DNA from 2 places in the Aliivibrio sp. A6 genome. Region 1 is predicted to be linked to the other one. Evidence: predicted binding sites of a transcription regulator. Region 1 holds the regulator's gene; the other holds the start of a gene.
What was found. The regulator MetJ, encoded in region 1, represses methionine synthesis genes. The targets are predictions, from matches to a motif close to TTAGACNTNTANANGTCTAA.

Region 1 (3,440 bases):
TGATCGCGAGCCATAAACCCGGTTATCACAATACGCCCATGAGGATGCTGAGCAATTTGCTCTTTGAATAATGGCCAAGAATGTGTGCGATCAACCTCTGGCTGAGCAGCTCGCTCTGCGCGTAAAAAAGTACGAGAATCAAGCGGAGTAGCGTGTAGATCAATTTGATTTAAATAAGCAGCAAGTAATCTTGAAGACCATACTTCACCATGACCAAGTACATCCGCTTGCTGAACTTCTGTCAAAGGAGCATATAATTGACCAATAGCGACCAACTCCTTATGCAGCTCCTCAAGCAATGGCTCTGCATTTTCAACGGTCAATAATTCAGAGACTAAACCTTGTTGGTATTGTCGTAAGGATCCCAATACTTCATGCGCAAGGCGACCATCTTTTGATAGTGCCTCAAACCATTCTAAAATTCGGTTCGTTGTATTACCCGCAGCAGAGACAACCACTAAATCATGATCATGAGAATATTCTTTTAATATGGTAGCTACACGACGGTAACACTCCGGATCAGCAAGGCTACTACCACCAAATTTATGTAACTGGCGCGTGACGACTCCTGTCATTATTTCACTCCTGCTGCTACAAGGAAGGCTTGTTTAAGATCGGCAATCAGATCTCGGCTGTCTTCTAATCCAACGGAAATACGTAATAGTGTTGGAGCCAATCCGGCTTCTGCTTGCGCTTCATCAGACATCGCTCTATGGGTCATGGTACCCGGATGGGCAATGAGACTTTCTACTCCACCAAGTGATTCAGCTAAAGAGAAATATTTAAGCTCTTTTACAAACACCTTTAATTGCTCTAATGACCCATTTAGCTCAAAGCTTAACATTGCACCAAACCCTGCTTGTTGGCGTTTAGCAATATCATGGCCCGGATGCTCAGGTAAGCTTGGGTGATAAATTGTGCCTACTAATGCTTCTTCTTGAAGACACTTAAGCACCTCCATTGCATTCTCTTCATGCACTCGCATACGCGCACCTAAGGTACGAATACCACGTAAGGTTAAGTAGCTATCAAATGCAGTGCCTGTTGCACCAATGCAATTTCCCCACCATGCGAGATCATCTGCGTGCGCTTGTGTTTTTGCGATTAATACGCCACCAACAACATCAGAATGACCATTAATGTATTTAGTTGTCGAGTGAAGGACAAAGTCAGCACCAAGCGTTAAAGGTTGCTGTAAGACAGGAGAAAGGAAAGTGTTATCAACAGCAACTAAAGCACCTACTTTTGCGGCTTTTTGACAAATTTCAGCAATATCTACCACTCGAACTAATGGATTAGAAGGGGTCTCTAATAAAATAAGTTTAGGCTTTTTAGCAATGGCGGCATCTAAAGCCTTAGTATCCGATTGATCAACAAATAAGGTTTGGAAGTCACCTTTATTAGCGCGAGTGTTAAATAAGCGATACGTTCCGCCATAACAGTCATGAGGGGCAACAATAAGATCATCAGGACCAAGCAGAGCTGAAACCATTAGATTAAGCGCTGAAGTACCGCAGTTTGTCACAACCGCACCAGCACCACACTCTAAATCAGATAAGGTGGTCTCTAGTTGTGTTCGAGTTGGGTTTCCTGAGCGAGCATAATCGTACTTTGGTACATCACCAAATTCAGGGAAGCTGTAGTTAGTTGATAAGTAGATAGGAGGCACAACCGCATTATGTTGTGAATCGCTTTCAATGCCAGTACGAACTGCAATAGTTGCCGGTTTTCTCTCGCTCATAATTTCCCTTCCAAACTGCTAAGCAGTGGTATAATCTAATCCATAAGTTATATTCTTCTACTTTACCACCACAAAATGAGACGTCAATACTTCTAGACGTCTATATATCTTTGCTTATAGCCGTAAATATCGCTAGAATTAGAGACTCTAACTCAACATCAATAATTCTGAACGAAGGTGAACAATGGCTGATTGGAATGGTGACTATTTAAGTCCTTATGCCGAACATGGTAAAAAAAGCGAACAAGTAAAAAAAATTACTGTTTCTATTCCAACAAAGGTACTGCAAATCCTTACTGATGAACGTACGCGTCGCCAAGTAAGTAACCTACGTCACGCAACGAATAGTGAACTATTATGTGAGGCTTTCCTTCATGCTTATACAGGCCAACCTTTACCTACAGACGAAGATCTACGTAAAGACCGCCCTGATGATATTCCTGCAGAAGCAAAAGCATTAATGACCGCAATGGGCATTGAATTCGAAGCGTTTGACGACGAGTAAATAACTTTCATCTCCGCCTCCTGTCTCCTCCTCATTTTTTATAAATCAGGAGGATTACATTTCTACTTGCTTAATAAACAATCACAGTGCCCTACTATAAATATAAAGGATTAACTGTGAAAAATAACATAGCAAAAACAGCGATAGCACTCGCTATTACTTCTCTACTGAGCGCTTGTAGCTCAACCTCAGAAACAACACAAACAACCTCAGCCTATCAATGTAATCCACAGATGATGGAAAAAAGTAATCATTTACGCATCTACCAAATTATGGTGGAAAGCTTTGTTGATGGTGATCCAAACATTGGTCACGGTACTGGCTATGGTCCGAGTCATCATAATGGCGACCTGCAAGGGATCATTGATTCATTAGACTATATTCAATCACTTGGCATGAATACCATTTGGATGACGCCTATTTTTGAATCTGCTCCCATTGAGGGGCAAGATCATTGGGCAGATAAGCTCGATGCTACCGGTTATTTTGCTACTGACTTTTTTAAAATAGATCCTCGCTTTGGCACATTAGAAAAAGCAAAAGAATTAGTAGAAGAAGCACATAAACGTGGAATGTATGTCTTATTTGATGGTGTATTTGGTCACCATAAAGAAGGCCTCATTAAGCCATCACCATCAGGCTTACTACCGAGTGGCAGCAATAATCCAGTTGACTATCCTGAGAGCGAAGACTTTTACTCTGAAGTCGCAGCTTATTGGATATCCGAATTAAAGATTGATGGTTGGCGATTAGATCAAGCTTACCAAGTCCCTACTGAATCTTGGATAAACATTAGAAAAGCCGTTGATAATGCATCACAAAACACGACGTATATTAATAATAAAGGCGAACAAGTTAACCCGCTCGGTTACATGGTGGCTGAGATCTGGAATAACGAAAGCTATATTACAGAAACAGGTTATGGTACTGAGCAAAACCCAGCGCTTTGCTCTGCTTTTGATTTTCCTTTACGCTTTCGTGTCGCTGAAACCTTTGCCGTCAATGAGAGTGGTGTAGGAAATAAAGGCGGTGATTGGCTTAATGAAGGAATGCAAATGCATGAACTCTACCCTTCACACGCATCGCCAAACCTAATGCTAGGCAATCATGATGTCGTTCGCTTTGGTGATTTATTACAACGTGGTGATATTGCAGAACCAAGTGACAGGAATTATTGGTTACGTCATAAAGCAG
Region 2 (3,440 bases), on a different contig from region 1:
CGTTCTTAAAACAGTGATATAAGAACACGGCGTGAATAGCTTCACGTACGTAATTATTACCTCGGAATGAGAATGATACGTTAGATACGCCACCTGAAATCATGGCATGGGGAAGCGTTCTTTTTATATCAGCTACGGCTTCAATAAAATCAACAGCGTAGTTATTATGCTCATCGATCCCCGTTGCAACAGCAAAGATGTTTGGGTCAAAAATAATGTCTTCTGGTGGGAAACCAATTTCATCTACTAAGATGTTATAAGCGTTAGTACATATTTCTATTTTTCGCTCACGCGTATCCGCTTGGCCGACTTCATCAAAAGCCATCACAATCACAGCAGCACCATAGCGACGGATTAGCTTAGCTTGTTGTAAGAATTTTTCTTTACCTTCTTTAAGCGATATTGAGTTAACAATACCCTTGCCTTGAATACATTTAAGTCCAGCTTCGATAACTTCCCATTTAGAAGAATCAACCATTACAGGAACTTTAGATATCTCAGGTTCTGAAGCACACAGGTTTAAGAATTTAACCATACACGCTTCAGCATCAAGCATCCCTTCATCCATATTGATATCGATGATTTGAGCTCCGTTTTCTACTTGCTCACGAGCAACACTCAATGCTTCATCATATAGCTCTTCTTTAATTAAACGTTTAAAGCGAGCAGAGCCGGTAACATTGGTTCTTTCACCGACATTTACAAAAAGAGAGTCTTTTTCAATAGTTAGTGGCTCTAAACCCGATAAACGACAAGCAACAGGAAGTGTCGGTAATTGACGGGGTTTAACACCTTCAACCACTTGTGCCATTTGGCGGATATGCTCAGGTGTTGTACCACAACAACCACCAATCAAATTTAGGAAACCACTTTCAGCCCATTCCTTTACATGCTCTGCCATTTCCTCTGGAGAGAGGTCATATTCACCAAAGGCGTTAGGTAAACCGGCATTAGGGTGTGCAGACACGCTGCATTCTGAAATACGAGATAGCTCACTCACATACTCACGTAACTCATCAGGCCCCAACGCACAGTTTAAACCGAATGAGATTGGTTTAACATGACGTAAAGCATTGTAGAACGCTTCGGTTGTTTGACCAGATAAAGTTCGCCCTGATGCATCGGTTATCGTACCTGAGATCATTACTGGTAATGTTATACCCATTTCTTCAAAAACGGATTCTACGGCAAAAGAACAGGCTTTTGCATTCAAGGTATCAAAGATAGTTTCGATAAGAATTAAATCAGAACCACCTCTAATTAAGGCTCGAGTGGATTCAGAATAGGCTTCAACTAATTCATCAAAAGAAACATTTCGATAGCCTGGGTCATTTACATCAGGGGAGATAGAACATGTTCGGTTTGTAGGACCTAAAACACCTGCAACATAACGCGGTTTATGTGGTGTTTTTAATGTCCACTCATCAGCGACTTCTCTTGCTAACCTTGCAGCTTCGAAGTTCATTTCTTCGCTCAGGCTTTCCATATCATAGTCAGCCATTGCGATTGTTGTTGAGTTAAAGGTATTCGTTTCTAAAATATCAGCACCCGCTTCTAAATAAGCAGAATGAATATCCCTGATAATTTGAGGACGAGAAAGCACTAAAAGGTCATTGTTACCTTTTAAATCACAATGCCAATCACTAAAGCGCTCTCCACGATAATCTTGCTCTTCAAACTTATACTCTTGGATCATGGTACCCATACCACCATCTATCAAAAGAATACGTTTTAATAACTGTTGTTCTATTTGAGTTTTTTTATTGCTTCCTGCCACGGTACTGCCTCATCCATAATACGTTTCGTTTACAATCCTATCACACATAGAATAGGAATCTAGACGTCCAAAATGGATTTATTTCTACAAATTAGAAATAAAGTTTGATATTTATCAAATAGAGCGGAAAATGACCTTAATCACATTTTGTTACATTAATAACATATTTAGAGGTTAACCATGTCTGTGTATAACACACTCTGTTTTTTAGCAGCTGCTGCTATGCTAATTGCTTTTATTAATAGCAAGATAGGAAAAATGCAAACTACGATCGCTATCACTGCAGGTTCAATGATGTTATCACTAGGGATCATCATCGCGGGGCAAAATGATTGGTTTAACCTAAGAGAAGTGGCAACCGAAACTTTAACTGAGATAGATTTTGAAGACTTCCTATTAAATGGAATACTTGGCTTCTTATTATTTGCCGGTGGGCTAGGAATCAAATTACAAAACCTGAAAGATCAAAAATGGGAGATAACTGTACTTGCTTTAGGGGCTACGCTATTTTCAACCTTCTTTATTGGTTTTGCGTTATGGGGAATATGCAATCTCATTGGTATTAATCTTGATTTAATCTACTGCTTATTATTTGGCTCCCTTATCTCCCCAACTGATCCTATTGCTGTTCTCGCTATTGTAAAAAAGCTGAATGCTCCACAACGTATTTCAACTCAAATCGAAGGTGAATCGTTATTTAATGATGGTTTTGGCTTAGTTATCTTCGTAACACTATTTACGATTGCTTTTGGCTCAGAAGCGCCAACAGTCGGTAGTGTCACTGCATTATTTTTACAAGAAGCTATTGGCGGTATTATTTATGGGTTTGTTTTAGGTCTAATTTTTCATTATCTAATAAGCTCTACAAATGACCATTCAATGGAATTATTATTAACTATAGGTATTCCAACATCGGGTTATGCCTTTGCTGGTATCCTTGAAGTTTCAGGTCCATTAGCAATGGTTGTATCTGGAATTATGATTGGTAACTGGACACGTTATATTGGTTTTTCAAAAGAAAGTGAAGACCATCTAGATCACTTCTGGGAGTTGGTTGATGAATTCTTAAATGGTGTATTATTTCTTCTTATCGGTATGTCGATGCTTCTGTTTCAATTCCATCAAGAAGACTGGGTATTAATGGCAATATCTATTCCACTAGTACTAGCAAGTCGCTACTTAAGTGTCTTTTTGTCTTATATTAGCTTTAAGCGATTTAGAACCTATAACCCATTATCTGTAAATATATTAACCTGGGGTGGACTTAGAGGAGGTTTAGCCTTAGCGATGGCTCTAGCTATCCCTGCTGGTATTTTAGTTATCCCAGAGAAGAATATAGACGTACGAGAAATCATACTTGTTATGACTTATTCAGTCGTTGTCTTCTCTATTTTAGTTCAAGGTTCTACCATTACAGCAATGATTGAAAAAGCAAAAAAATTAGAAAAAGATACTTAACCTCTATCGCTAGCAAATATTAGTGGAGATGCATTTTATGTATCTCCATTTTTTATACCTATACAATAATCTTCCTAACCTTCTGTCTGAGCTTTTCCAATATAGCGGCTACGTTAACGGGACTTTCTATTAACCTTGAGAGCGACACGCCCCCAGCGTGACTGACCGCTAAGCTCTCCAATAGAAAGCCTAACCAACTGAACTA

Region 2: the regulator MetJ is predicted to act here: its motif matches at 1,829-1,848, upstream of metH (methionine synthase).

What each region holds. Positions count from the first base shown of each region.
Region 1 covers NZ_JARACR010000006.1:117,572-121,011, forward strand. Annotated here, with positions in the region: gene PVK70_RS05875 (bifunctional aspartate kinase/homoserine dehydrogenase II) at 1-575, opposite strand, end outside; gene PVK70_RS05880 (O-succinylhomoserine (thiol)-lyase) at 575-1,741, opposite strand; gene metJ (met regulon transcriptional regulator MetJ) at 1,926-2,246, shown strand; gene PVK70_RS05890 (alpha-amylase family glycosyl hydrolase) at 2,363-3,440, shown strand, end outside.
Region 2 covers NZ_JARACR010000002.1:255,804-259,243, forward strand. Annotated here, with positions in the region: gene metH (methionine synthase) at 1-1,777, opposite strand, end outside; gene PVK70_RS02310 (cation:proton antiporter) at 1,958-3,235, shown strand.